DNA from 2 places in the Halomonas sp. TA22 genome. Region 2 is predicted to be linked to the other one. Evidence: predicted binding sites of a transcription regulator. Region 2 holds the regulator's gene; the other holds the start of a gene.

Region 1 (15,137 bases), 260 kb from region 2:
CGGAGCGTCCAGGGAGTGGCTGAAGCACTGGATATCCACCCCTTCATGCTGTCACGCTGGCGAAAGGAATACCGAGAGGGACAGTTCGCCATGAAACGGGTCAAGAAAGCCCCGCCTGATGCTAAGCAGAAGATCCAGGAGCAGGATGAGGTCGCTCGTCTGAAGCGCCGCGTATCGGAGCTTGAGGAGGAGAATGACATCCTAAAAAAGTTTCAACGTTTTCAGGCAGAGGAACGACGGAAGCGTTCCGGTTCGTCTGGAAACACCGAGGACAGCACGAGGTAAAGGTGCTGTGTCGCCACCTGAACATCTCTCGGTCTGGCTACTACGCCTGGGCAAACCGGAAGCCCAGCCAGAGAGACGCTGAAAATGCAGACCTGCTGTTGAAGGTCCGCAGAGTCTACAACGCCAGCAAGGGCCGTTATGGCAGTCCCCGGGTCTATCAGGCCCTGCGCCGAGAAGGTCTTGTAGTGGGTGAGAACCGGGTGGCCAGACTGATGAGGGAATGGGGTATGAAGGCCCGAGTCACGCGTGTCTATCGCCGCCTGAGCAAACGTCGGGACGACCTGAAAGCCCTGCCAAATTACCGGCTCGAGGCCAAAAAGCCGGTTGCGGTAAACCAGTCAGTGGAGCAGTGACGTCACCTACATCAAGTTGGGTAAGAAATACGTTTTTCTGGCGGTGGTCCTGGACCTCTTCTCACGTCGAATCATCAGCTGGCGATTGGGAGAAAGGCTGAGTGGAGACTTTGCCCGAGCCACGCTGCGCGAGGCCTTCACAAGCAGGAATCCAGCACCTGACCCGCTGTTCCATACGGATCGCGGCATCGAGTACCGGGTTCACAAGACCCAGGTGCTGCTGAATCAACACCGGGTACGGCACAGCATGAACCGCCCGGGACAATGCACCGACAATGCCGAAGTGGAGTCCTTCTTTAAAACGCTGAAGGGAGAATTGCTGCACGCCACCAGCTTCATGACGTTGCGTCAGTTACGAAAACATATAAAGGGCTATATTGATGGCTATTATAACAGCCATCGGCTGCACAGTGGCCTTGGTTACCGGACTCCGGTAGAGTTCGAGGAGGTTAACTGATGGGGCGTGTCCACAAGTCCACCCTTGGGGACTGGGACGGTCTTTGCGCCGCTTCCAGCCACGTGAAAAGCCGCCGACGCTTCCCCAGCATCGGCGGCTTTTCTCTTTCCCAAAGGCGGTAATCTCACACCTCGATCACCACCTTGTCCCCATCGAAGTGCACCGGCCAGGTGCGCAGTTTCACGCTCTCGTCTTCCACGCACTGGCCATCTTCCAGGCGGAAGTGCTGCTTGTAGACGGGGGAGGCGACCACCGGCTCGCCCTTGATATCGCCGACGATGCCGCGGGCGATCACGTTGGCGCCGGAGAAGGGGTCGCGGTGGTCGATGGCGTAGAGCTCGGTGTCGCGATCGGGCAGGAAGAAGATCGCTACCTGAGCCGGGCCCTGCTCGGTTTCGATCCAGGCGGCAACGCCAGAGAATTCAACCAGATCGGCTTTGGTGCAGATCGTTTGCAAGCTCACGGCGGTCTCTTCCTTTAGTGCAGTTGCGGTGCTCATGTGGTTCTCCTCCAAAGTCAGGGCGGCGGCGCCGGGCCGTTGCGTGTTGGCCGGCCTTGGCGCCACCCGCTGGTCAGGCCGGGCGAAGCTGGCCGCGCTCGCTGGTCATGATGATGTCCGGGTCAGGACGGGCATCGTTGACGAAGCTCTTGAAGCGCTTGAGCTTCTCCGGGTCCTTGATGGCGTTGGCCCATTCGCACTCATAGGCGTCGATCACGGTCTGCATCTGGCTCTCGAGTTCGGCACCCAGCCCCAGGCTATCCTCGATCACCACTTCCTTGAGGTAGTCCAGCCCGCCTTCCAGGTTCTCGCGCCATACCGAGGTGCGCTGTAGGCGGTCGGCGGTGCGGATGTAGAACATCAGGAAGCGGTCGATGTAGCTGAACAGCTCCTCGTCGCTGAGGTCGGTGGCGAACAGCTCGGCGTGGCGTGGGCGCATGCCGCCGTTGCCGCATACATACAGGTTCCAGCCGTTCTCGGTGGCAATCACGCCGATATCCTTGCTCTGCGCCTCGGCGCACTCGCGGGTGCAGCCGGAAACGCCGAACTTGATCTTGTGCGGGGCGCGCAGGCCCTTGTAGCGGTCCTCCAGGCGAATCGCCATGCCCACGCTGTCCTGCACGCCGTAGCGGCACCAGGTGCTGCCGACACACGACTTCACGGTACGCAGCGACTTGCCGTAGGCATGCCCGGTCTCGAAGCCAGCTTCGATCAGCTCGCCCCAGATGTCCGGCAGGTCCTCCAGGCGAGCGCCGAACAGGTCGATACGCTGGCCGCCGGTGACCTTGGTGTAGAGGCCATACTTCTTCGCGACCTGGCCCAGCGCAATCAGTTTTTCGGGAGTGATCTCGCCACCGGCGACGCGTGGAACGACGGAGTAGGTGCCGTTCTTCTGCATGTTGGCCATGAAGGTGTCGTTGGTATCCTGCAGCGGGATGTGCGCGGCATCGGTGATCGGCTCGTTGTAGCAGGAGGCGAGAATCGAGGCCACCGCCGGCTTGCAGATATCGCAGCCAAGCCCTGGAGCTGAGCCGTGGGCGTGCGAGGTACCGTGCTTGGCGGCAAGCTCGCTGAAGGTCCTTATGCCCTCCACGCGCACGATCGAGTAGAGCTCCTGGCGGGTGTGGGCGAAATGCTCGCAGATCGACTTGTCGACCTCCACGCCACGGTTCTCGAACTCGTTTTCGGCCACGCTCTTGAGCAGCGCCGTGCAGCCGCCGCAGCCAGTACTGGCCTTGGTCACTGTCTTGACGCTGACAAGATCGGTGGCGCCGGCATCGATCGCCGAGCAGATCGAGCCCTTGGTGACGTTGTGGCACGAGCAGATCATCGCCGTGTCGGGCAGCGCATCGGGGCCCAGGGTGGGGGCGCCGCCTTCGCTTGCCGGCAGGATCAGGCTCTCGGGCTGGGTGGGCAGCTCCAGGCCGTTGCTGTAGTACTGCATCAGCGTGTCGTAGTAGCTGTTGTCGCCCACCAGCATCGCACCGAGCAGCTTCTTGCCGTCGCTGGAGACGACCAGCTTGCGGTACTGCTGCTTGATCTGGTCCAGATAGCGGTAGGTGCGCGCGCCGGAGCGTTCGCCATGGGCATCGCCGATCGAGCCGACGTCCACGCCGAGCAGCTTGAGCTTGGTGCTCATGTCGGCACCGGCAAAGCTCAGATCGCCCCCGGTGAGGGTGGCGGCGGCCGCCTTGGCCATCTGATAGCCGGGGGCGACCAGGCCGAAGCAGGAGCCGTTCCACACCGCCACTTCGCCGACGGCGAGAATCGCCGGGTCGCTGGTCAGGCAGTGGTCGTCCACCACCACGCCGCCGCGCTCGCCGATCTCCAGGCCGCAATCGCGGGCCAGTTCGTCGCGCGGGCGGATGCCGGCGGAGAAGACGATCAGGTCGGTCTCCAGCACCTTGCCATCCTGGAACACCATGCGGTGGAAGCTCGCCTCGCCATCGATGATCTCCTGAGTGGCGCGTCCGGTGAGCACCTGCACGCCGAGGGCCTCGATCTTCTCGCGCAGCAGCTCGCCGCCTTCGGCATCGACCTGCATCGGCATCAGCCTAGGGGCGAACTCGACCACGGCGGTATCCAGGTTGAGACCGCGCAGGGCATTGGCCGCCTCCAGGCCGAGCAGGCCGCCGCCTACCACCACGCCGGTAGTGGCGTTCTCGGCGGCGGCGCGGATCGCGTCGAGGTCGTCCAGGGTACGGTAGACCAGGCAGTTGGCGCGGTCGTTGCCGGGAATCGGCGGCACGAAGGGGAAGGAGCCGGTGGCCAGCACCACGCGGTCATAGCCATGGCGCGCCGCATCGGTGACCACTTCCTGGTGATCGCGATCGATGCCGGTGATCGTCTCGTTGAGGCGCAGCTCGATGCCATTGGCGGCGTAGTAGTCCGCCTCGCACATTGCAAGCGACACGGCGTCGCGTCCGGTGAAGTACTCCGAGAGGTGGACGCGGTCGTAGGCCGGGTGGCGCTCTTCACCGAACACGGTGATGACGAAGCGCTCGGTGGCGCCGGTCTCGACGAGCTGCTCGACCAAGTGGTGACCGACCATGCCGTTGCCGATGATGATGAGACGCTGTTTGGCTGAATTCGAGGTGTTCATGCCGCTTCCTCCTGCAAGGGGGTGTCGGTAGCGATAAGCTGGGATTCGAGACGCTGGGATTCGAGATGGCTTTCGAGAAGAGAGGTGGCGTCGCCGGCACCGAACAATAGCGCCTGGCGGCAGGCGCTCAGGTCGCGCTCGGCCAGGGCCTGCTGGAAGTACCAGGGGCCCATGCTGGTATCGCCATACAGGACGGCACCTTCGAGGCGGCCTGCGCGCAGCAGCAGGCGCCGGTAGTCGCCATGTTCGGGGTCGTGGTAGGTCAGCACGTCGTGCTCTGCGTCGGCCTCGATGGGGCCGAAGGAGTAGAGCGACACGCCGCTGATCTTGAGCTTGGTGGCGCAGGGCCGTTCGACGTAGCCCTCGACCGAGGCGCCGCGCTCCTGGCCTAACTCCTGAGATAGATGTGCAGCCAGCACCTCGGCCTGCTGCCAGATCGGCTCGACCAGGCCATAGGTCTGGCCCAGGTGCTCGCAGCACTCGCCGAGGGCATGGATGGCCGGGTCGGAGGTGGTCAGGGTGGAGTCGACGTTGATCGCACGCTGGCACGCGAGACCGGCCTGGCGGCCAAGCTCGGCATTGGGAACGATGCCGGCGGCGACCACCACGCAATCGGCGGGCAGGAAGCGGCCATCCTCGAGGGTGATGCCCGCCACCTGGCCCTGCCCGTTGTCCTCCAGCGATGCCAGGCGGCCCGCGGTGATCACCTCCAGGCCGCGTGCGCTGAGTTCGCGCTCGAGCAGTTCGGCGGCGGTCGCGTCGAGCTGGCGATTCATCAACCGGTCGGCACGCTGCACCACGCTGACTACCATGCCGCGCTTGCGCAGCCCTTCGGCCGCCTCGAGCCCGAGCAGGCCGCCGCCGATCACCACCGCGCGGTGGCCTTGCTGCGAGGTCTGGGCCAAGGACGCGGCGTCGCTAAGGTCGCGAAAGCCATGCACGCCGGCAAGGGCGATGCCCGGCACTTCGGGCATCATCGGGCGCGAGCCGGTTGCCAGCACCAGGCGTCGATAATCGAGCTCGCGGCCGCCGGAGGTGGTGACGCGACGTGCCTGGCGGTCGATATGGGAGACCCGCTCGCCGAGGATCAGCTCGATGCCCTGCTCGGCATACCACTGGGCATCGCGCAGGGTCAGCGCCTCGCGCTCCATCTCGCCGGCCAGCAGGGGCGAGAGCAGGATGCGGTTGTAGGCCGGCACACGCTCGTCGCCAATCACGGTAATGCGTGCCGGACGCCCCGGCTGCTCGAGCAGTTTCTCGAGCAGCCGGTGGCCGGCCATGCCGTTGCCGATGATCAGCAGGCGATCTTGCTTGCCAGCGGTTTGCGAAGCGTGTCGAGAGGTCATGCCGCTACTCCTGACAAAAATGACGCATAAAAAAAGACGCCTCGCCACTTCCCGCTTGTCCGGGAAGTGTGAGACGTCTTCGTCATGTCTAGGACGATCGCCATTGATCGCCATGGTAGGCTAGTGTTGCAATAGCCTGACCAGAGCATGCCAGTAGGCGTTATTTAGCTTGTTTTTCAATAGTTTGAAGGGCGGGAGATGGCGTGGGAAAACGGGCAGCCTCCTGGTTGTTGCACATTAGTGGTGCGTGGCGGTGTCGTAATGCACGGGACTGTAGCAGGTCTCAAGCGTGTCATGCTCGGCCAGGGTCGGCGATGCGGCGGACAGCATCTGTGTGGCGAAGCGCTGCATGGCGCTGGCCTCGGGGCGCAGCATGTCGGTGCCGCACATGCGCTGCAGCAGTGGCGCCTCGCCCAGTGGCAGGTGATCGAGATGCTCTACCGAGCGGTCGAGATAGGGGGGCAGGGCCAGCCAGTCACGCGCCTGACGCAGGTGGCTTGGGTCGAGCGCAAGCCATTGGCTTGCGTAGTGCAGTGCGCGGATCAGGTGGCAGAGCGTGGCCGGGTAGCGCTCGGCCCAGCGGCGTGTCACGCCCAGCACCTTCTCGGGATGGTCGGGCCACAGCTGGGCGCCGGTCGCGACGATCCGCCCGGTGTGGCGCGCCTCGGCCAGGGTACCCCAGGGCTCGCCCACGCAGAAGCCGTCGATCTCACCGCGCTGCATCGCCTCGACCATGCGCGGCGGCGGCATGACCGCGAGCTCCACGTCGCGCTGTGGATCGATCTCGCCCAGGTCCAGCCACTGGCGCAATTGATAGTGCTGGCAGGAGTGCGGGTGCACCATCGCCAGGCGCGGAGGGCGCTCGGGTGTCCCGCGCAGCAGGTAGCCACCCAGCGCACGGGCGCTGGCGGCGGGCTCGTCCGAGTAGCCGGCATTCGCGCGCTCGGCCAGGGCCTGGCTGAGCACGATGGCGTTGCCGTTGCGGCTCAGGTTGAGCGCCGCCAGGGTCTTGCAGGGCTCGCTGCCGAGCCCCAGGGTCATGGCCAGTGGCAGGGGGGCGAGCATCTGGCCGCCATCGAGCAGGCCGGCGGCGACCTTGTCGCGCAGCGTCGACCAGGCGTTCTGTCGGCACAGCACCACATCCAGCCCCTGCTCGGCGAAGAAGCCCTGTTCGCGGGCAATTACCAGCAGGGCACAGTCGAGCAGTGGCACGAAGCCTAGTTGCACGCGCTGAAGCTCGGGGGGTGGCAGGGCTTTCATATACCTTTCTCCAGACGTTCGAGAATATCGATGACGCTTTCGGCGACCTCGGAAATGCGTTGGCCGCGGTCCATGGCGATCTTGCGCAGCATCCGGTAGGCCTGCTCTTCGTCGCAGCTCTGGTGCTTCATCAACAGCCCCTTGGCACGTTCGATGCGCTTGCGCTCGGTGAGCTGGTTGCGTGCCTTGTCGAGTTCGCTGCGCATCGACTGGAACGAATCGAAACGCGCGATGGCGACCTCGATGATCGCCTTGACCCGGCCCTGTATCAGGCCATCGACCACATAGGCGCTGACGCCGGCCTTGAGCGCCGCCTGCATGGTGTCGGGGTCGTGCTGGTCGGCGAAGAACACCACCGGGCGCGGGTTCTCGCGATTGAGCAGCGCCATGCTGTCCAGCGTGTCGCGGTCGGGGGATTCCATGTCAATGATCACCACGTCGGGCTGATGCCGGGCGACCATGGCGTTGAGGCTGGCGGGAGTGGTCAGATGGCAGATCACCTGATGGCCTTCGCTCATCAGCGCCTCTTCGACCATGGCGGCACGCACGGGCTCGTCGTCGACCAGAAGAACTTTCAGCGGTGAGGGCATGGCTAACTCGCGGTGTTCGTTTGGCTTACCTTAGCAAGGGATGGGCCATTGGGCGACACGCAGCGCCAGGCGTCAATGCCTGCCCTCAGATGCCGTCGGCTCATGGCGCCTTGGTAAAAGGACGCGTGTGGAAGCGGTGCATTGATGTAGTGCGAAATACCCCTGTGTTGCTATTTCGTGGTGCACTTTTCGTTTCGCGGCTGAGTTTTCGGCCTCTCCATGGTGGATTCTGCTATGGCTTGCTGCCCACCCGCTGGGCCTTTCGTCCCGCTGGCGGTAAAAGTGGCATGGCGCTTGCTTAAGCAAGGCATTGCGGAGTCAACGCCGACTTCGCTCCAGACAGCGACGTCCAGCCTCGCCCCCGATAGGGGAGCAGAGGCTGGACGTCTTTTATTTCGGGGCTCGTTTTTCATTCTGGGCTCGTGGCGAGAGGAGCACGCCATGCATCAGGTCAGAACGACATGTGCGTATTGCGGCGTCGGCTGCGGCGTGACGGCAACGGTGGAAGAGGGCGTCATGACCGAGGTGAGCGGTGATACCGAACACCCGGCGAACTACGGCCGACTGTGCGTCAAGGGCGCGGCGCTGCACGAAACTCTGGGCGACAGGGGCCGTCTCATTCGGCCGCGCGTCGATGGCGTCGAGGTCGACTGGGATGCCGCGCTCGAGGCCGTGGTCGAGCGGCTCACGGCGATTCGCGATGCCGACGGCACCCAGGCGGTGGCGGCCTACCTCTCGGGCCAGCTGCTCACCGAGGACTACTACGTCGCCAACAAGCTGTTCAAGGGCTTTCTCGGCACGCCGCACCTGGATACCAATTCGCGGTTGTGCATGGCCTCGGCGGTGGCCGGCTACAAGCGCGCCTTCGGCGCCGATGCCGTGCCGTGCAGCTACGAGGATCTCGAGGAGGCCGAGCTGGTGGTGCTTGTCGGCTCCAACCTGGCCTGGAACCATCCGGTGCTCTACCAGCGCCTGCGGGTCGCCAAGCAGCGCAACCCGCTGATGCGCGTGGTGGTGATCGACCCTCGCGTCACCGATACCTGCGAGATCGCCGATCTCTACCTGGGACTCAAGCCGGGCAGCGATGCGCGGCTGTTCAACGGCTTGTTGGCATGGATGGCCGACCGCGGGCGTCTCGACCAACCCTATCTTGAGCGCCACACCCAAGGGCTCGACGAGGCGCTGGCGGCGGCCCGCGAAGGCGATGCGAGCATCGAGGCGATCGCCGGCGACTGCGACGTCGACCCCGAGCGCCTGGAGACCTTCTACTACTGGTTCGCCAGCCAGCTGCACGTGGTGACGATGTATTCGCAGGGCATCAACCAGTCCTCAAGCGGCACCGACAAGTGCAACGCGATCATCAACTGCCATCTGGCCGGCGGCAAGATCGGTCTGCCCGGGGCGGGGCCCTTCTCGATCACCGGGCAGCCCAACGCCATGGGCGGTCGCGAGGTGGGCGGGCTTGCCAACCAGCTCGCCGCGCACATGGACTACCACACGCCTGGCGCCATCGACCGGGTGGCGCGCTTCTGGAGCACCGAGAGTCTGGCGCCGAGCCTGCCACAAGGACCAGGCTACAAGGCGGTGGAGATCTTCGAGGCGATCGAGCGCGGCGAGATCAAGGCGCTGTGGGTGATGGCCACCAACCCGGCGGTGAGCCTGCCCGATGCCAACCGCGTGCGTGCGGCACTCGAAAAATGCCCACTGGTGATCGTCTCCGAGTGCGTGGCCGACACCGACATGCTGGCCTATGCCGACATCGTGCTGCCCGCCTCGGGCTGGTCGGAGAAGGATGGCACCGTGACCAACTCCGAGCGGCGCATCTCGCGCCAGCGCGGCATGCTGCCGCCGCCCGGCGAGGCGCGCCACGACTGGTGGATCATGAGCGAGGTTGCCCGGCGCATGGGCTTTGGCGAGGCTTTCGGCTACACCCATCCCGGCGAGATATTCGATGAGCATGCGCGCCTTTCCGCCTTCGAGAATGCTGATGACAACCCGAGTGATAGCCGTCGGATGTTCGATATCTCGGGGCTGGCTGGCCTCGACCGCGCCGCCTACGACGCCCTGGCGCCGATCCAGTGGCCGGTGACGGCGAGTGCCCCCCATGGTACCGCGCGGCTGTTCGAGAATGGCCGCTTCGCCACGCCGGATGGCCTGGCCCGGTTGATCGCCGTGCGCCCGCAACTGCCGATTCAGCAGCTCAGCGCGTCGCGGCCGCTGCGCCTCAATACCGGTCGTGTGCGCGACCAGTGGCACACCATGACGCGTACTGCTCGCGCCCCGCGCCTGATGAATCACCGCACCGAGCCCTTTATCGAGGTGCACCCCGATGATGCCAGCCACCATGGCCTCAAGGATCAGCAGCTTGCCTGCTTGACCACCCCCGGCGGCGAGTTTCGCGGTCGGGTGCGCGTGGCCAAGGGACAGCGCCGCGGTGAAGTCTTCATTCCCATTCACTGGAGCGACCGCTTCAGCGCCAGGGCGCGTACCGGCAGCCTGCTCGAGGCGCACCTCGACCCGCTCTCCGGCCAACCGGAGTCCAAGCACGGCGCTGTCATGCTGGCTGCCCTGGCGCACGGCTGGGAAGCCACCCTGCTGGTGGCCGACCCACCGACCGGCCTGCCGAGCTGGTGCGAGGAGACCCACTACTGGACACGCATTCCTCTGGCGCACTGCCAGCGCTGGCAACTGGCGGGCGGCGAGCGCGATGGTACCTCACGTGACTGGATGCGCTGGGCCACTGCCCACCTGCCGGGCGAGCCGACGCTGTGGGCCGAGGATGCCAGCAGCGGCCGACTGCGTGCTGCCGGGATCGAGAATGGTCGTCTGCGCTGGTGGCTGATGGTGGCCCCGCCCGCCGAGCTGCCCGGCCTTGCCTGGCTTGACGAGCGCTTCGGCGAAGCGCTGCGCGGCGAGACGCTTGAGACGCAGCATCGCCGCCGACTGCTGGCCGGCTGCGATAGCGGCGAGGCCGATGCGGGGCCGACCGTATGCAGCTGTCACCAGGTGGGTCGCAAGACCATCGTCACCGCCATTCGCAGCGGCGATACCACTATCGAGGCACTGGGCGCCAGGCTCGCCTGCGGCACCCAGTGCGGCTCCTGCATTCCCGAATTGAAATCTCTGATCGAAGAGGAAACCGCCCATGCTGGCACAAATGAAAAGCTGGAAGCCGAAGCTGAGTGATCTGCTGGGTTTCCTGCCCCGGCTGGGTGCAGGGGTTTCCTGCGCTCTTTCGGAAACACTGGGCGCAACACGAGATGCCGGTAGGGTTTCCGTACCCACACGGGGCGAGTGTTTGCCGGGCAAGACCTACCTGGTCGGTGCTGGTCCCGGCAGTGCCGATCTGCTCACCCTGCGCGCCGCTCGACTGCTGATGCAGGCCGATGCCGTCGTCTACGATCGTCTGGTGGGCGATGACACCTTGGCGATGATTCCCGCTGGCAGCGAGCGCTACTATGTCGGCAAGGAGGCCGGCCACCATAGCGTGCCGCAGGCCGAGATCGGTGCGCTGCTGGTCAAGCTGGCAGGCGAGGGCAAGTCGGTGGTGCGCCTGAAGGGTGGCGACCCCGGCGTGTTCGGGCGCATGGGCGAAGAGCTTGCCGCCCTTGCCCAGGCCGGCGTTCCCACCGAGATAGTGCCTGGCATCACCGCCGCTTCCGGCGCTGCTGCGGCGATGGGCATGGCCCTGACCGACCGCGCCCATGCCCAGCAGCTGCGCTTCATCACCGCCCAGGTGTGCCGCGAGGGGGGCGAGCCGGAGTGGGCGACCCTGGCGCGACGCGACGAGACCCTGGTGTTCTACATGGGACTCTCCAAGGTCGACGCCATCTGCGCCGGGCTGCGCCGCGCGGGGCTTCCCGACGACTGGCCGATGATGCTGATCGCCAACGCCAGCCTGCCGGAGCAGCAGACATTGATCGGCACCTTGGACGACATGCCGCGCCAGCTGGCAGTGAGCCCGCTGCCCTCGCCGTGCCTGATCATGGTGGGCAGCGTGGTGCGCATGGCCGAGGCGCCCGAAAAGGCCAGCATGGTTCCACCGGGGTCTTCGTGCTGACTCCACTTGCCTGGATCGACAAGCATCCCGGTGTGACGATCAAGGGAATAGAAGCACTGAGGCGTGGTCTTCACTGGTATCTGATGGGCGCCATTACGGTCGCGCTGCTGATGGCGATCGGCTTCACCTAGCCGCAATTGGCCTCCAAGGGCATCGCCATCGCGGCGCCTGCCCACGGCCTGGACCAGGCGGCGAAGGTCATCGAGGAGGACTGCTGGCTCTGAGCGTCGTGGCGCTGCTGGTCAGGTAGCTCGGGGTTGCCGAGCCGGGTGGGAATGCACGGGCGCAGCCGGTAAACTGCGCAGCCTCGCGTTCCCGCTTCCATGTCCAGAAGGCCTTGCCATGAGCTCGCTACCCCCTTGTCCGCAGTGCGGTTCGGAATTCACCTACGAGGAGCTGACCCTATTCGTCTGCCCAGAGTGCGCCCATGAGTGGCCGCAGGAGAGGGCGGGCGCCGAGGAGGGCGATGCGCGCGCGGTAAGCGATGCCAACGGCAACCTCCTGCAGGATGGCGACACGGTCACGGTGATCAAGGATCTCAAGGTCAAGGGCTCGTCGCTGGTGGTCAAGGTCGGTACCAAGGTCAAGAACATCCGCCTGGTCGATGGCGATCACGATATCGACTGCAAGATCGATGGCGTGGGCGCGATGAAGCTGAAGTCCGAATTCGTCAAAAAGGCCTGATCGCTGTGCATTTTGTAAGCCATGTCCTCAATTGCCCGCATTCTCGGGCCTGTGGCTAAACAATCCCTTCGCTTAACCGATAGTGCTCCTATCGATCATCCACTCCCATCCCGCGCGCCTCGCCATGACTTGATACCTGTTCGATAAAGGTACCCCGGCGAGCTGCGCGGTTGGTTCATGCCCGAAGGGAGCGCCACATGCGTCTGAATACCCCGGTTACCCAACACGAGTACCTGCTGTCGGAGGAGGATCTGCTGATCTCGCGCACCGATCTCAAGGGGCGTATCACCTATGCCAATCCGGCCTTCGTCAAGGCCAGTGGCTTCTCGGTCGAGGAGCTGATCGGCGCCGATCACAACCTGGTACGCCACCCCGACATGCCGCCCGAGGCGTTCGAGAATTTCTGGAAGACACTCAAGGAGGGAGAGGTATGGTCGGGGTTGGTCAAGAACCGGCGCAAGAATGGCGACCACTACTGGGTGCGGGCAAGCGTGGTACCGGTCAAGGAGATGGACCAGGTGGTGGGCTACGCTTCGCTGCGGGTCTGCCCCTCACGGGAGGATGTGCAGGCGGCTGACGATGCCTACCGTGCGATTCGGGAAGGGAAGGGTGGCGGCTACCGCTTGCAGCGCGGGGAAGTTCGCCGGAAGGGCGTGCTGGCGCGCCTGGGAGCGACCGAATGGCGCTCGGCGAGCCTGCGCACCGCGGCACTGACGCTGCTCAGTTGTGGCGCGCTGATAGCCATGATGGCCTCGCTCTGGCGCGAGGGCTCGGTGCTTGCCGCGTGGCCGATGCTCGTGCTTGGTGCTGGCCTGCTGGCGATCCTGCTGGGACTCGGTATCAGCATCCATCGCAGCATTACGGGCGGTATCGACGAGTCGCGACGTTTCGTGCTGCAGGTGGCGGCGGGCAATCTCACGGTACAGGTGCCGCCGCACGGTAACGACGACATCGGGCGTCTGGTCGAGGCGCTCGCCACTATGAAGAAGGGCCTTGGCGGCATCGTCGCCGACGTCAATGCCGGCATCGGCAGCGTCAAGCCGGCGGTCGATTCGATCCGCTCCAGTAACGAGGAGATCTCTCGGCGCAGCGACGGCCAGGCGGCCTCCATCCAGCAGACCGCGGCGAGCATGGAGGAGCTGACCACCACCGTGCAGCAGAATGCCGACAATGCCCAGCAGGCCAGCCAGCTGGCAGTCTCCAACATGCGTGAAGTGGAGGGTGCCGGGGAGGGCATGTCGCAGGTGGTGTGTCGCATGCAGTCGATCATCGAGAGCTCGCGGCGCATGGCCGAGGTGGTCTCGGTGATCGATGGCATCGCCTTCCAGACCAATATCCTGGCGCTGAACGCCTCGGTGGAGGCGGCGCGGGCCGGCGATCAGGGGCGGGGGTTCGCCGTGGTCGCCGGTGAAGTGCGCAACCTGGCCAGCCGCTCCGCCACCGCCGCCAAGGAGATTCACCAGCTGATTCACCAGACCAGCGCCGAGATCGATGCCGGGGCCGAGGTCGTCAAGCAGACCGAGGCCTCCATCCAGCGGGTGCTGGGCGCCAGCAGCCGGGTCAACGATATCATGGAGGAGATCAGCTCAGCCTCCCGCGAACAGCGCAACGGTATCGGTCAGATCGGCGAGGCGGTCAACCAGATGGAGCAGGGCGTCCAGCAGAGTGCCATCGAACTGCAATCCACCTTTGTCGCAACCCAGCAGCTGCAACGCGAGACGTGCCAGTTGGTCAACGCCATCCGGGCTTTCCGTACCCGGGCAACGGGCCATGAACTCGTGGGTGAAATGGAGATAATGACACATGGCGCGGCGCTCGCGGCGCCTACCTCTGCGGCACCTGGCCAAAAGCTGCGTCACGGCCGCTACGCGGCATAAAAAGGAGATTCATCCTATCGGGGCGGGACTGGGCAGCTACACTCGGCGGTAGAATCCCCAACGCAAGGAGCTGTAATGGAAGATGGCTTCGGTAACACCGCACGCTTCGCCAAACGGTCACTGATCGTGATCAGTCTGGCCGCACTGGTGGCTGTGCTGATCTACTTTGCCGGTCAGTTGATCGATGTACTGCTATTGGTATTTGCCGGCATCCTGGTTGCCGTGGCGATCGATGGGATGGCTCGCTTAATTAGCCGGTACTTGCCGCTGACACGCAAATGGACACTGTCGCTGGCCTTTTTCCTGATCGTGCTGTTTATCGTGGGACTTGGTGCTCTTATCGGTCCCCAGGTGGCAGAGCAGTTGCCCCAGCTAGTCCAGCAATTGCCTGCAGCCATTGAGCAATTCGCCAGCGTGTTGCAGCAGCTGCCGGGCGGCGAGCAGGCCTTGGATGAAATAGAGGAGATGGAGGAGCCGACGCAATTCATCAATCAGGAAATGATCGGACAGTTCACCGGGATGTTTTCGACGACGTTCGGGGCCATTACCAGCTTCTTTCTCATACTGCTGATCGGCATTTACCTGGTGATCAGTCCCGCCATGTATGCCGGTAACGTGGTTAGCCTGTTCCCGAAGGCGCACCGTGAACGGATACAGGAAGTGCTCGCCATGGAGGGGCGGTCCTTGCGGCTCTGGCTATTGAGCCGCCTCATCTCCATGGTGTTCGTCGGTGTCGGTGTCAGTATAGGGCTGACCTTTCTTGGCGTGCCGATGCCGATCGCGCTGGGAGTGATTGGTGGCTTGCTCACGTTCATACCTTATCTCGGGCCGATACTGGGGATGATTCCGACCGCACTGATAGCCTTGATGGAGGGGCCGGAACTGGCGCTTTACGCCATCCTTTTCTACTTCGTGATCGAAACGGTAGAGGCCAACGTGGTCATGCCGTTGGCCGCCAAGGGCGTAGTCCATCTTCCCCCGGCATACACCGTGATTGTCCAGCTTGCCGGCGGTGCCGTCGCCGGTCTGGCGGGGGTGATCCTGGCCGCGCCAATCGCCGTGGTGGTGGTGGTTGCCGTGCAGATGCTCTATATCGAGGATGTACTGGGAGACGATGTTCACGT
Region 2 (15,137 bases):
CCGCCGAGAGTAGCGACATCCCCTATATTACCGCCGAGCTGTTATCGCTGGATTCCGATCCCTTTACCCATCAGATGGTCATCGATCGCGGCCGCCGAGACGGTGCCTTTGTCGGCCAGCCGGTGATGGACGCCTCCGGGCTGGTGGGACAGGTCACGGCGGTGTCCGCCTACTCCAGCCGCGTGCTGATGGTGGCGGATGCCAATCACGCCATGCCGGTGCAGGTGAACCGCAATGGGCTGCGCTTCATCGTCCAGGGGTCGGGGCGCTACGACACGCTCAATGTCATGCATGTCCCCGATACCGCCGATATCCGCGAGGGCGATCTACTGATCACCTCGGGCTTGGCTGGGCGTTTTCCGTTGGGCTACCCGGTCGCGCGGGTCAACGAGGTGGTGCACGATCCGGGACAACCATTTGCTCGGGTGACCGCCACGCCAGTGGCGCAGTTGCAGCGCTCCCGCCACTTCCTGCTGCTGTTCCCGCCTGCGCCGGATGAGTCGCCGCCCGATGAGCTGTTGTGGGACGAGACCTTCAACGTCATGCAGCCACCTTATGAGATCGTCAACTGATGACCATGGGATTGCGCGGTACGCTGCTGATCTGGCTGAGCCTGTTGCTGGCACTCTGCCTGCAGGTGATGCCGCTGGCCGATGTCTGGCTGATCTGGCGACCCGACTGGCTGGGACTGATCCTGATCTACTGGTGCGTGGCCACGCCACAGCGGGTAGGGGTGCTGCATGGCTTTGTACTGGGTATCCTGCTCGACTTGATCGAGGGGTCGCCACTGGGGCTCAACGCGCTGACGCTCTCGTTGCTGGCCTTCCTGAGTGCGCTGGTCTACCAGCGCATGCGCGCCTACTCGCTGTTTCAGCAGGCCATCCTGGTCTTCGTGCTGCTCGGCATCATCCAGCTGATCGAGCAGTGGCTGCGTACCCTCATGGGGCCCTTCTCCATCTATCTGGCCTTTCTGTTACCGTCGTTCATCGGGGCTCTGCTGTGGCCATGGCTCTTCACCATGCTCCAGGTGCTGCGTCGTCGGCTGGGGATTTCCTGACAATCTGGTTGCCCAGGGAGGAGTGATGGCTGCCTCGTTGTGTCTTGCATCGGCTTCGCCACGTCGCCGCGAACTGCTGGCCTCGATCGGAGTCGAGATAGAGGTGCGAGCGGTGGACATCGATGAAACACCACACCCGGACGAAGCCCCCCGCGACTACGTCTTGCGTCTGGCCCGTGACAAGGCGCGCGCTGTCTCCGATGCGACTCATCTGCCAGTGCTGGGCTCGGATACCGCTGTGATCCTCGACGGCCGGGTGCTGGGTAAACCTCGTGACCGAGCCCACGCCAGCGAGATGCTTGCGGCACTCTCGGGTACCACCCATGAGGTGCTGACCGGAGTGGCCGTCGAGGGGCCGGCAGGCCTGCTCGAGGTGTGCGTCGTCACCCGTGTCACGCTGAGGAAGATCGTCGCTGAGGAGATCGCGGCCTACTGGGAGACGGGCGAACCCGTCGACAAGGCGGGCGGCTATGCCATCCAGGGGTTGGCGGCGATTTTCGTCGAGCGCATCGAAGGCAGTTACTCCGCCGTGGTGGGATTGCCGCTGTTCGAAACCGCCGACCTGCTCATTCGCCAGGGGGTGCCGCTGTGGTCGGGGCGCGGTGCGGCTGTGTCATAATGACGAAATGAATTATCGATAAGGAAGCCTGCATGAGCGGTGAAGTACTGATCAATCTGACGCCGATGGAGACGCGTGTGGCAGTGGTCGAGAACGGCGTGCTGCAGGAGGCCTTCATCGAGCGTAGCCGGCGCCGCGGTATCGTCGGCAATATCTATAAGGGCAAGGTGGTCCGGGTGCTGCCAGGCATGCAGGCGGCCTTTATCGATATCGGCCTGGATCGGGCCGCCTTCATCCACGCTCAGGAGGTCTTGCCGGCCAACTCACCCAGTGACGAACAGGTCTCCATCAGCCAGTTGCTGCACGAAGGGCAATCGCTGGTGGTCCAGGTCACCAAGGATCCCATCGCCTCGAAGGGGGCACGTCTGACTACCCACCTCTCGGTACCCTCGCGATTTCTGGTCTACATGCCCGATTCGCCGCACAACGGCGTCTCCCAGCGTATCGAGGATGAGCGCGAGCGTGAGCGGCTGCGTGCGCTGACCGACGAGTGCCAGGCCGAGCAGACGCTCGAGGTTATCGGTGGTTTCATCATTCGTACCGCCGCCGAGGGAGTCGGCAAGGAGGAGCTGTTCGCCGACATGCACTTCCTACTGCGGCTGTGGCGCAAGGTCAGCGAGCGCCGAAGCAGCGCACCGGCGCCAAGCGTGATCTATGACGATCTGCCACTGTTCATCCGCACCCTGCGCGACGTGATGCGCGACGATATCGAGAAGGTACGCATCGATTCGCGCGAAAACTTCCTCAAGCTGGTCGAGTTTGCCAGCGAGTTCATGCCGGGCACCGAGTCGCGCATCGAGTACTATCCCGGCGAGCGACCGATCTTCGATCTCTACAGCGTCGAGGATGAAATCCAGAAGGCCCTGGGGCGCAAGGTGCAGCTCAAGTCCGGCGGCTATCTGGTGATCGACCCCACTGAGGCGATGACCACCATCGATGTCAACACCGGCGGCTACGTGGGGCATCGCAACCTCGAAGAGACCATCTTCAAGACCAATCTCGAGGCGGCTACCGCCATTGCCCGCCAGCTGCGCCTGCGCAATCTGGGGGGCATCGTGATCATCGACTTCATCGACATGGAGGATCCCGAGCATCAGCGCCAGGTGCTGCGAGTGCTGGAGAAGTCGCTCGAGCGCGATCACGCCAAGACCAAGTGCACCGGCGTCACCGAGCTTGGACTGGTGCAGCTGACCCGCAAGCGCACCCGGGAGAGCCTCGAACAGACCCTTTGCGAGCACTGCCCCACCTGCCAGGGGCGCGGCTCGCTCAAGACGCCGGAAACCGTCTGCTACGAGATCTTTCGTGAGATTCTGCGCGAAGAGCGCGCCTACAGCCCGGAGACCTACATGGTGCTGGCGTCGCAGGCGGTGGTGGACCGTCTGCTGGACGAGGAGTCCTCAGCGGTGGCCGATCTGGAGATATTCATTGGCAAGACGATTCGCTTTCAGGTCGAGGCGCACTACTCGCAGGAGCAGTACGACATCGTGCTGATGTAAGGTGATGACCCCAACCCGATTGGTGCTGCGCTGGACCTTGACGATCGTCGCCATTGCACTTCTTCTGCTGGCGTTGCTGCTGCTTGGGGTTCGCCTGGCGGCGAGCCAGATCGACGGCTGGCGAACTCAGGCGGAGTCGCTACTCTCGGCGCGTTTCAATGCCGAGGTCACGATCGGGCAGCTCGAGGCGGGGGTGAGTGGCCTTGACCCCTCGGCCAGCCTGCAGGGGTTGCGTATCGTTTCCGGCTCCCGGCCGCTGCTCGAAGTCGAGCGTGCCCAGCTGCGCCTGAACAGCCTGGCCTCCCTGCGCGACGGCTTTGCGGTGATAGAGGGCGCCCATGTGCGTGGCGTCACCCTGCATCTCTACCAGACCTCCGAGCGCACCTGGCACTGGCCGGAGCCTGCCGAACTGCCCCCCGAGCTGCAGGCCGATACGGAGTTCGATCTCGAAGATCTGGACTTCTGGGTAGGTGCGCTACTGCGCCAGCGTGTCGAGCTGCAGCACTTGCGCCTGGTGCTGCACGGCCTCGATCGTCAGGTCACGCTGGAGGCGCCTAGCCTGTTGATGACCGGCGATACCGACCATACCCATGTCGAGGGCTGGTTGCATGTCGAGGGACATGAAGAGGTTGCGCTCGAGGCGGCGCTCGAGATCCGCCCCGGTCGGCGTGGCCTGGCCGATTTCAATGCCGCGCTGCAGGCACGGATGGAACTCTCGAGCCTGGTCGGCTTGGCCGAAGTGCTGAGCCGCAACGATCCGGTGCGTATCGATGAAGCCGAGGGCTTGGCCCAGGTGTGGGGGCGCTGGCATCAGGGTGCGCTCGAGGACGTCCGTCTCGATCTCGATGTACAGCGCTTGGCGCTCAGCAATGCGCAGGCGCTTCTCGAGCTCGAGGAGATACACGCCCAGGGGCAGTGGCTTCGTGAGGAGCAGGGTTGGCAAGCCTGGTTGAGTCGCGAGCGAGCTGCCGATGACGATCTGCCGATGGGGCCGGCGATTCCCCAGCACTGGCATCTGCGGGGCGATGGCGAGGAGTGGTGGTTGAATACCAGTGGATTCGAGCTGGAAGCCTTGGCGGCCTGGCGAGACCGCATTCCCATGCCCGAAGGTCTGCTACGTGTGCTCGATGCTCTCGATCCCCGCGGGCATGTGGGTGGATTCGGTCTTGGCCGGCAGGCGGGCCAGTGGCGGGCGCGCGGCGCCTTTCACGATGTGGCGGTCTCCCCCTGGCAGAACGCCCCGGGTGGCGGGCCGCTGGATGCCTGGGTCGAAGCCAGCGATCTGAGCGGAGAGGTCACCTTCGTCGGACGTGAGGGGGCCACCCTCGAGTTCCCGCGGCTGTTTAACGGTCCCATGGAGCTGAACTCGTCGCGGGGCCGAGTCTACTGGGATTACCGCAACGAACGGGTCAGCGTGCGTGGCGAGGATATCGAGGCGGTATGGCGCAATGCCCAGGTACACGGCGAATTCGATCTTGAGCTCGGTGGCGAGCGTCCGGGCGAGCTTGGACTGGACCTTGCCTTTCGCGATGTCGATGCCGTCGAAACCCCCTTGGTCGACTGGCTGCCGGTCGGCATCTTCGGCGAGGCGCTGGTGGAGTGGTTCGCGCTGGGCGCTGCCGGGCGCGTCCCGGCTGGGACGCTGTCGTTGCGCCTGCCGCTCATGGAGGAAATGCAGCCAGAGGAGGTCGAGCTCGACCTGGCACTGGAGATTCGCGATGGCTATCTGCCCTTCGATGAGGAGTGGCCGGCACTCGAAAACGTCGAAGGTCGGCTGGCGATGGATGGCCTGCGTCTCGAAGCCTGGGTGGAGCGGGCCGAGAGCCATGGCCTACAGGCGCGCAATGGTCGTGTGAGCCTGATCGACGAGCGGCTGAACGTGCTCGGCGAGCTGAGCGGTAATACCGATCAGTTGCTCGCCTTTCTGGCGGCGATGCCGGTAGGCGAGATCGATACCCGAGACTGGGAGGGGCAAGGCGAGCTCGCCGGAGAGTTGGCGCTCGAGCTGCCGCTTGGCGAGCCCGATGGGTTCGATCTACTCATCGACACCGACGTCGATGTGCCCTACCTGCGCTACCTGCCGTTGGATCTGCCCATCTACAGCATCAATGGCGAGCTGGAGTATCGCCAGCAGGGCGAGACGTGGGGCTTTAACGGCGTGCTGGGCGCGCGTATCTTCGAGGGGCCGGTACTGGCGAGCTTCGACTCCGATGAAGGTGTCTCCTTCGAGGGGCGTGCGTTGGCGCATGGCTTGCTGAGCTCCGTCGGGCTCGACGAGCTGGCACCACTGCTGAGCGGCTACTTTCCCTATCGCGCCCGCCTGTCGCTTGAGGAAGCGGCGACGGGATTCACCTTCGAAAGCGATCTCGCAGGATTGGGCATCCATCTGCCTTTCCCTTTTGGCAAGTCGCTGGCGGAGCAGGTGCCGCTGCGCATCGAGGCTGACCTTGCGCGCAATGTCGTCGACGCTACGCTTGACGGTCGCGCGCGGCTGCGCTGGCGCGAGTGGGGCAGCGGTGCACAGGGCCAGTTATGGCTGGAGCAGTGGCCGAGTTCGATGGAGTGGCCCCAGAGGCGAGGCTGGGAAATAGATTGGAATACGCCGAACCTGGACGTGATGGCGTGGGTCGCGGCTCTCGAGGGTGTCGCGCTGCCTGCCCAAGGGGCGGATGAAAGTGCTGGCGCGGGGGGAGTGGCCGGACTCGACGGAGTAAGCGCGCTGCGTCTGAGCAGTGAGTGCCTCTACTACGATCAGCGCTGCCTGGGATCGCTCTCTGCCAGCGGCTACCCGCAGGAGGAGCAAGCCTGGCATCTGGATCTGGCCGGCACCCTGGCGGAGGGGAGTGTGAGTTATCGTCCCGGTGCCGCCGATATGCTGGACATTGCCCTGGCGCGAGTGACGCTTGATAGCCTGCTGGCCCAGAGCGAGGTGAGCGAGAGGCAGGGGTTAATCGATGAGATCGCCGTGGCACCGACCCCGGTCGCCTTTCCCAAGTGGGTGGCCGAGGTGCCGGATGGCAGGTTGCGTGTTGCCACGTTCGAGCGTCAGGGCCGGCGTTTCGGCCCCTTGACGGCTCGCTGGCGCACCTCGCCAACGGAGGTCAGAGTCGACCCGCTGGGGTTGACGATCGGTCATGTCTCGGCGCGTGGCGAGCTTGTATGGGAGGCATCGGGTTCCCAGGCGAGCCTGACACGCTCACGCCTGTCACTCGACGGAGGCAGCCTTGCCACGGTACTCGAGCGCCTCAACCAACCGATCGCCATCTCCAATGCCTCGACTCGTGTTCGCTCCCAGCTGGCCTGGCCTGGTGCACCGTGGCAATTTGGCCTTGAACGCTCACGAGGCAATCTTGATATCGACTTGCGCAATGGTCGCTTTCACCAGATGGACTCGACGCCCGTCAGGCTGATCGGCCTGCTCAATGTCGATAACCTATTGCGACGATTGCGTCTGGACTTTACCGATGTCACTCGGCAAGGGACCGCCTTTGACAGTGTGATCGGCGCCTCGACGCTGTATGGTGGCATTCTGGAAACTCGTGGCCCGGTGGTGATCGAAAGCCCGGCCACAAACATTCGTCTGGATGGCCAGGTCGACCTGGCTCGGCGTGAACTCGATCAACGTCTCAGTGTCACGGTACCCATCAGCCAGAACCTGCCCCTCGCGGCCCTGGTGGCTGGAGCGCCGGTGGTGGGCGGGGCGCTGTTCATTGCTCATCAATTGTTTGGCGGCGTCATCGATCGGGCGACGCAAATTCACTATCGCGTGCAGGGCCCCTGGACCTCGCCGCGGATTTCTCTGGAAGGTGCCGAATGAACCTACACTCTCGAAACCTGACGTCTCAGGAGATGCTTGACGGTGCCGCACAGACCCTGCTTGCACCGGGTGGCCTCGATCTCGACGCGCTGGACGCAGGACTCGGTCATGCGCTGGGTGGCGGCGTGGACTTCGCAGACCTCTATTTTCAACGCAGCTGGCAGGAGAGCTGGGTGTTGGAGGATGGCGAGGTCAAGGAGGGCAGCTACAGTATCGATGGCGGCGTGGGAGTGCGTGCCATGGCCGGTGAGAAGACCGGTTTCGCCTACTCCAACCAGATCAGCGCCGATGCCCTGGCCGATACCGGGCGCACGGCGGCGGGTATCGCGCGTAGCGGCGCCCGCCTGTCGCTGGCGCCACGCCGCCTGACCAGCGCCACGGAGCGCTACGCCGGCATCGACCCGCTGAGCGGTCTCTCGGAAGCCGACAAGATCGCCATGCTCAAGGAGGCCGACCGCGTCGCGCGAGCCGAGCACCCCGCCGTGACCCAGGTCAGCGTCTCGTTGAGCGGGGTGCATGAGGTGGTGCTGGTGCGAGCCAGTGACGGCACCCTGGCCGCCGACATTCGCCCGCTGGTGCGCTTCAACGTCAGCGTGATCGCGGTGCGCAATGGGCGGCGTGAGCGAGGCAGTGCCGGTGGCGGTGGCCGTTACGCGATGGCACGCTTGCGTGACGAGCAGGCACCGCAGCGCTTCGCCCGTGAAGCGGTACGCCAGGCACTGGTCAACCTCGAGGCGGTGGACGCCCCGGCGGGACAGATGCCGGTCGTGCTGGGGCCGGGCTGGCCCGGTATCCTGCTGCACGAGGCGGTGGGCCATGGCCTGGAAGGCGACTTCAACCGCAAGGGCAGCTCCGCCTTCGCCGGACGTATGGGCAAGCGAGTGGCGGCACCGGGCGTGACCGTAGTGGACGACAGCACCCTGGCGGATTGCCGAGGTTCACTGAGCGTCGACGACGAAGGCACCCCGGGCGCCTACACGCCGCTGATCGAAGATGGCATCCTCACTGGCTACATGCAGGACAAGCTCAATGCTCGGCTGATGGGCATGGCGCCTACCGGCAACGCGCGCCGTGAATCCTATGCGCATCTGCCGATGCCGCGCATGACCAATACCTACATGCTGGCCGGCAACGACGATCCCGCCGATATCGTCAAGAGCGTCAAGCGCGGCATCTATGCAGTCAGCTTCGGTGGTGGCCAGGTGGATATCACCTCGGGCAAGTTCGTCTTCTCGGCAAGCGAAGCCTACTTGATCGAGGATGGTCGCATCACCGCTCCCGTCAAGGGCGCCACGCTGATCGGCAATGGCCCCGAGGCGATGGGTCGAGTCTCGATGATCGGCCATGACATGGAGCTCGATAGCGGCATTGGTGTGTGCGGCAAGGAGGGGCAGGGGGTACCGGTCGGCGTAGGGCAACCGACGCTGAAGCTCGACGAGCTCACCGTCGGCGGCACCCAGTGAGCCATTGACTACAAGCCGGCGGTATCGCGAATCAGCTTGAACAACTTGCGAGCGCTGGTCGGAGGCTTCTCGCGCTGGCGCTCCTGCTTGGCATTGCGGACCAGCTGGCGCAGTGCCTGGCGATCGACATCCGGAAAATCGATGATGAAGGCTTCGACGGCCTCGTCGCCTTCGTCGATCAGTCGGTCGCGCCACTTCTCCAGACGGTGGAAGGCGTGGTCGCGCTTGAGCTTCTCCTGCTCGAACTCGTCGAAGGCTGCCTGGATTGCCGTCATGTCTTCGCGTCGCATCAGCTTGCCGACGTACTGCATGTGGCGCCGGCGCCCTTCGTGGGAGCGGATGCGCGTCGTCTCCTCGACGGCGTCGAGCATATCGTCGGAGAGCGGCAGGCGGGCGCGCTCGGCATCCGAAAGCGCGATGATTTTTTCGCCCAGGGCCTGCAGGGCTTGCATCTCCTGCTTGCGCTGGGTTTTGCTCTGCCAACCCTCGGGGTTGGCGGGGGATTCTAGAGACATGCCATTACCATCAGCATCGGGGTGTGAGGCGAGTATACCAGCCCGCCCCAGTCAAGGAGACCAAAGATGACTCAGGCTTTCGATGCCGCTGCCCAGCAGGAATTGCTGGAATCACGCGTCCAGGTGGCTCTGGAGCAGGCCCGGCGTCTGGGGGCCGACGCCTGTGAGGTCGGCGCCAGTGTCGACCAAGGGATGGAGATCAGCGTGCGCCTGGGCGAGGTGGAGACGGTGGAGCTCTCCCGCGATCAAGGAATTGCGGTGACTGTCTACCTGGGGGCCCGCAAGGGCAGCGCCTCGTCTTCCGATGCCGGCGAGGCTTCGCTGAAGGCAGCGGTGGAGAAGGCGCTGGCCATCGCCCAGTACACCGGGGAGGACCCCGCCGCGGGGCTGGCCGACCCTGAACTGATGGCGCGCGAGCTGCCCGATCTCAAAGTCTACCATCCGTGGCGCTTGAGTACCGACGAGGCGATCGAGCGGGCACTGGCCTGTGAGGCAGCGGGACGCGCGATTCCCGGTATCAGCAACTCCGATGGCGCTAGCCTCTCGAGTGGCGAGGCGGTACGCGTCTACGGCAACAGTCACGGCTTTCTCGGTAGCCTCCATGGTAGCCGTCATTCGCTATCATGCATGCTGATTGCCGAAGATGGTCAGGGCATGCAGCGCGACTACGACTACAGCAGCGAGCGCGACCCCTCGCGACTGCTCAGCGCCGAGGCGATCGGCCGTTCGGCAGCGCAGCGTACCCTGCGGCGCTTGGGTGCCAAGCGCCCGGCCACCGGCCGCTTCCCGGTCATGTTCGACCCATCGCTCGCCAGTGGCTTGTTAGGTCATCTGATGAGCGCCATCTCTGGCGGTGCCATCTACCGCGATGCTTCCTTCCTGTGCGATCGCCTGGGCGATTCACTCTTTCCCGAGTGGTTCACGCTGGGCGAGAAGCCGCGCGAGATCGGTGCCATGGCCAGTGCCCCCTTCGATGGCGACGGCGTATACACTCGCGACAATGTCTTCATCGACAGCGGACATCTGGCAAGCTACATGCTCTCGGCCTACAGTGCGCGTCGCCTGGGAATGCAGAGTACCGGTAATGCCGGTGGTGCGCGCAATCTGCGTATCGATGCCCCCTTGAGCTCCTATCGAGCGCTGCTGTCGAAGATCGATCGCGGCGTGTTGGTGACGGAGTTGATGGGGCAAGGGGTCAATGGCGTGACGGGCGACTATTCGCGAGGTGCGGCCGGCTTCTGGGTCGAGAACGGCGAGATCCAGTATCCGGTCGAGGAGTTCACCATCGCCGGCAACCTGCAGGCGATGTTCTCGGGCCTGGTGGGCGTGGGAGATGATGTCGACACTCGAGGCAGCGTACACAGCGGCAGCTGGCTGATCGACGAGATGATGGTGGCGGGAGGCTAGGCCTCTTCGTCGAAGCGAGCCTCGAATAGCGCTTCCAGGGCGTCGAGCGCTTGATCGGCGTCATCGCCCTCCGCCTGCAGGCGCAGTACCGTCCCGCAGGGTGCCGCCAGCATCAAAAGTGACATGATGTTGGCGGCGTCGGCATGGCGGCTCTCATGACTGACCGTGACCTTGGCGGTGAACGCGTGGCAGCACTGCACGAGACGTGTGGCAGCACGGGCATGCAAGCCTCGCTTGTTGATCAACGTCAGATAACGGCTTGGCATCCTCAGTGTCCTTGGTTGCCCTTGTCGGGAGTGGCAGCATGGTGGGTCATCGCGGTATGGATGCCCAGTTCGCGGTGGCGGAGCCGTACATTGGGATAGGTGCTGGCGAACTGCGCGGCGAGGCGTTCGGTGAGATAGACCGAACGGTGCTGGCCGCCCGTGCAGCCGATCGCCACGGTGACGTAACTGCGGTGGCTCGCCTGGTAAGAGGGCAACCAACGCTCCAGCCAGGCATGAATGTCGTTGGCCATGTCGCTGACGTCCGGGAAACTCTCCAGAAACTCGACGATCTCCGTGTCGCGGCCATTGAAGGGGCGCAGCCTTGGGTCCCAATAGGGATTGGGAAGACAGCGGGCGTCGAACACGGTATCGGCATCCAGCGGTACGCCACGCTTGAAGCCAAAGGATTCAAAGGTCAGCGTCAGCTGCTGATTGACATGCTGCGCCACCTGATCTGCAATCCGCGCACGTAATTCGTGTACCGAGAGTCGCGAGGTATCGATGATCAGGTCGGCGAGATCGCGAATGTCGGCAAGTGCCGTCTCTTCCGAGTCGATCGCCTCGGCCAGGGTCATCTCGCTTTCACGGGTCAGCGGATGCCGGCGCCGGGTGGCGGAGTAACGCTCCAGCAATATCTTGGGGTCGGTGGTGATATAGACCACTTGGCAAGCCACGCCACGCTTTCGCACATCGTCGAGCAGGCTCGGGAAACGCTCCAGGGCGGCAGGCAGGTTGCGGGCATCGATGCTCACGGCGATCGATGAGTGGGGCGATGGCCCGTTCTGTAGCTCGTCGACCAGGGCGCCGAGCAGCATGGCCGGCAGGTTATCGATTGCGTAGAAGCCGAGATCCTCGAGCGCCTGCAGCGCGATCGATTTGCCCGATCCAGAACGCCCACTGATGACGACGAGCTGCATGCGGATCTCCTATGAGCGGTCCGAACGGCCGCTCACGCTGGAGCGGCCATGATCGACAGTTGGACATAGAGTGAGTTCAGTGCTGAGCGCTAGAGCCGTCGTTGCGCAGCTTGGCAATGGCTTCCATGAGCGTATCGTAAAGCTGTCGCTGGCTGTCGCTCTTGCGCAATCGATGACGAGTATCGCTGTCGTTCATCACGCCGGCGACCTGGGCCAGGAGCGCCAGGTGCGTATCGTCAGCCTCTTCCGGTACCAGCAGTACGAAGACCAGATCGACAGGCTCGCCATCGATGGCATCGAAATCCACCGCCTCACTGAGCTTGAGAAAACCCGCCAAGGGGGCCTTGCAGTGAGGGCTGCGGGCATGAGGAATAGCAACACCGTTGCCGATGCCGGTACTGCCTAGGCGTTCACGTCCAATAAGCCGACTGAAGACTTCCTGGCTATCGAGACTTGGTGTGTTCTGGGCGATGAAGGTGCTGAAAAATTCCAGCACTCGCTTCTTGCTCCCCCCGGCGACACCATACAGCGTACGCTCAGGGGGTAGGATGGTTTGCAACGTCATGGGTAGCTCAGCGGGCACCGACGCCCTGGGCGCGTGCCTGTGCCTTTTCCTTGTGTTTGACCAACTGGCGATCGAGTTTATCGGCAAGGGCGTCTATGGCAGCGTACATGTCGCCATCCTCGGCATCGGCATGAATGTCTGCACCCGCGGCGTGCAGAGTGCTGGCTGCCTGCTGGCGCTCCCTCTCGATGGAGAGTGTAACCTGGACCGAGGTAATGTTGTCATAGTGGCGTTCGAGTCGAGCAAGCTTCTCGTTGATGTAAGCGCGCAGTGCATCGGTCAGTTCCACATGGTGCCCGGCGATATTCACTTGCATGACACTCTCCTGTTGCGGCGGGTTGCAGTTCGATTGTAACCCTTTTTGCCCTATTGCATACCCCTAGGCATCCGAGGATTTGACATGGATGCCCCTTCATTATTTTAGCTTATTTATTTCAATGTATTAGGAGTTAACGTCCATTGATACGCGCTTTGAGACATGGATTTCAGGAGAGTCTCTTGCGTTCGCTGGAGGGGGGGATGCCCATCGCTTCGCGGTACTTGGCTACGGTCCGCCTGGCCACCTTGATGCCGCTCGCTTCGAGGAGTTCGACGAGCTTGCTGTCGGAGAGCGGCTTGCGCGCTGGCTCCTCGCCAATCAGTTTCTTCAGGCGCGCGCGGATCGCTGTGCTCGAATGGGCATCGCCGCTGTCGCCAGTACCGCCGACATGGCTTGAGAAGAAGTACTTGAGCTCGAAGACGCCACGGGGCGTATGAATGTACTTCTGCGTCGTCACTCGCGAGATCGTCGATTCGTGCATCTCCACGGCTTGGGCGATATCGGCCAGTATCAATGGCTTCATCGACTCTTCGCCCTTTTCGAGAAAATCGATCTGACGCGCCATGATCTCCCGGCCTACGCGCAGCAGGGTGTCATTGCGACTCGAGAGACTCTTGATCAGCCAGCGCGCCTCCTGCAGGTGCTGCTTCATGAAGGTATTGTCATCGCTCTTGTCGGCGCGCTTGATCAGGGCGGCATAGTCGGGTTGGATGCGCATACGCGGCAGGGCGTCGGGATTGAGCTCGATGCGCCAGCCTTCACGGCCATGGCGGGCGATCAGGTCGGGAATGACATAGTCGTTGTCGCTTTCGCCGAAGGCCTGGCCGGGGCGGGGATCGAGTGAGCGAATCAGGGCGATGACCCGGTCGAGTTCCTCGTCCTCGAGGCGCAGACGCCGCTTCAGTAGTTTGCGATCGTCATTGCCAAGCGCTTCGAGGAACTGTCTGACAAGACGTTTCGCCTGGGGCAGCAGTGGTGTCTCCTCGGGCAGCACGCCGAGCTGGAGGAGCAGACACTCGCGCAGCTCTCGGGCGCATACGCCGGTGGGCTCGAACTGCTGCAGGCGCATCAGCACCTGCTCTACCTCGGTGCTCTTGAGTCCGGCCAGCCCCTGGTCGCGAAGGCCGGCGCACAGCTCGTCGAGAGCGCCGTTGAGATAACCATTGTCATCGACGGCATCGATCAGGCTCTCGGCGATGATGCGTTCGCGCTCGCTGAGATCGGTCATCGCCAACTGCCAGGCGAGGTGGTCGTGGAGGCTCTCGCCACTAGCGTTGCGCTCGAAATCCGGCCCCTCGCCCGAGCTGCTTCCACTGGGCGCCATGTCCTGGTAGGTGTCCGACCAGTCGCTGTCAGTAGAGAGCTCCTCGGGAATTTCGCTGTTCCACTCCTCTTCACGCGCTTCGGCGACCTCCTGCTCGCCGAAGCCGTCGTCCAGCTCTAGCATGGGGTTGGCTTCAAGCGCCTGTTGAATCTCCTGGCGCAGGTCGAGTGTCGACAGCTGCAAAAGGGCGATGGCCTGTTGGAGCTGCGGCGTCATGGTCAGGTGCGCGCCGACACGGAGTTGCAACGAGGGTTTCATGGCCATGGCAAGGGGTGTTCACTGACAAATGAGACGACACGTTAGCTCGCGCCGCAATCCCTTGCAAGACTCAATTGCGTGAAAACTGAGCAAGAAACATGCCATGCGCAAGTACCATGCCAGATTGGGCAGCGTAGAAAGTTTTCATGCGGTTGATGGCGGCCGCCGAGCAGTGGCGGCGTGCCGAAGGCTCTTGAACCTAGAGTCGGAAGTCTTCCCCGAGATAGACTTCGCGTACCCGTTGGTTGGTGAGAATCGCTTCGGCATTGCCCTCGGCGATGATCTGACCGTCACCGACGATATAGGCTCGGTCGCAGATGTCCAGGGTTTCGCGCACGTTGTGATCGGTGATCAGGACGCCGATTTCACGACGCTTGAGCTGTCTGATGACGCCCTTGATCTCGCCTACCGAGATCGGGTCGACCCCGGCGAACGGCTCATCGAGCAAGATGAAGGCGGGCTCCGTTGCCAGGGCGCGAGCGATCTCGACACGTCGACGTTCTCCCCCGGAGAGACTCATGCCCAGGTTGTCGCGGATATGGGTGATATGAAAATCTTCCAGCAACTGCTCGAGACTTGCGTGGCGACCCTCGCGATCGAGATCCTCGCGCGTCTCGAGGATCGCCATGATGTTGTCAGCCACGCTGAGCTTGCGAAATACCGAGGCCTCCTGGGGAAGATAGCCAATGCCCGCCTGGGCGCGGCGATGCATGGCCGCCTTGGTCAGGTCGAGGTCGTCGATGTGTACTTCGCCCGCATCGGCGCGCACCAGGCCGACGATCATGTAGAACGAGGTGGTCTTGCCGGCACCATTCGGCCCGAGCAGCCCGACGATGCTGCCCTGTTCGATGGAGAGGCTGATGTCATGGACGACACGGCGACGCTTGTAGCTCTTGGCCAGGTTCCGGGCACGAAGGGTCTTCATGGGCTGCCTTGGATCAGAAGTTAGTTCTGCTCGGGATTGAGGGTCATGCGCACGCGCTGGCGCTCGCTGCCCTCGACGTCGGCGCGTGCCTGAACCACGCGACGGTCGAGAAAATACTCCACATAACCGCCATCGAAGGTGTCTCGCGCCTGGTGCAGTTCGGCGCGATCGATCAGCTCCACGCGGCGC

Evidence for each region. Region 2 encodes sigma-54, which starts transcription at its own class of promoters, with help from an activator protein. Its sites were predicted from a motif close to TGGCACNNNNNTTGCTNT; they were not measured.
Region 1: HJD22_RS17105 (nitrate reductase) is a predicted target of sigma-54. The motif match lies at 7,676-7,693, and genes of this name have one in related genera.

The regions. Positions count from the first base shown of each region.
Region 1 is NZ_CP053108.1:3,604,369-3,619,505, reverse strand. It holds gene HJD22_RS17145 (transposase) at 1-285, shown strand, start outside; gene HJD22_RS17140 (IS3 family transposase) at 288-638, shown strand; gene HJD22_RS17135 (IS3 family transposase) at 655-1,095, shown strand; gene nirD (nitrite reductase small subunit NirD) at 1,220-1,594, opposite strand; gene nirB (nitrite reductase large subunit NirB) at 1,668-4,196, opposite strand; gene HJD22_RS17120 (NAD(P)/FAD-dependent oxidoreductase) at 4,193-5,542, opposite strand; gene HJD22_RS17115 (CmpA/NrtA family ABC transporter substrate-binding protein) at 5,780-6,802, opposite strand; gene HJD22_RS17110 (ANTAR domain-containing response regulator) at 6,799-7,392, opposite strand; gene HJD22_RS17105 (nitrate reductase) at 7,834-10,578, shown strand; gene cobA (uroporphyrinogen-III C-methyltransferase) at 10,538-11,452, shown strand; gene HJD22_RS17095 (hypothetical protein) at 11,446-11,583, shown strand; gene HJD22_RS17090 (hypothetical protein) at 11,580-11,777, opposite strand; gene HJD22_RS17085 (zinc ribbon domain-containing protein YjdM) at 11,795-12,136, shown strand; gene HJD22_RS17080 (methyl-accepting chemotaxis protein) at 12,334-14,013, shown strand; gene HJD22_RS17075 (AI-2E family transporter) at 14,089-15,137, shown strand, end outside.
Region 2 is NZ_CP053108.1:3,347,098-3,362,234, forward strand. It holds gene mreC (rod shape-determining protein MreC) at 1-572, shown strand, start outside; gene mreD (rod shape-determining protein MreD) at 578-1,057, shown strand; gene HJD22_RS15870 (nucleoside triphosphate pyrophosphatase) at 1,083-1,676, shown strand; gene rng (ribonuclease G) at 1,709-3,172, shown strand; gene HJD22_RS15880 (YhdP family protein) at 3,177-6,989, shown strand; gene tldD (metalloprotease TldD) at 6,986-8,452, shown strand; gene yjgA (ribosome biogenesis factor YjgA) at 8,461-8,967, opposite strand; gene pmbA (metalloprotease PmbA) at 9,034-10,374, shown strand; gene HJD22_RS15900 (HPr family phosphocarrier protein) at 10,371-10,640, opposite strand; gene rapZ (RNase adapter RapZ) at 10,643-11,557, opposite strand; gene HJD22_RS15910 (PTS sugar transporter subunit IIA) at 11,634-12,122, opposite strand; gene raiA (ribosome-associated translation inhibitor RaiA) at 12,130-12,438, opposite strand; gene HJD22_RS15920 (RNA polymerase factor sigma-54) at 12,608-14,029, opposite strand; gene lptB (LPS export ABC transporter ATP-binding protein) at 14,223-14,948, opposite strand; gene lptA (lipopolysaccharide transport periplasmic protein LptA) at 14,969-15,137, opposite strand, start outside.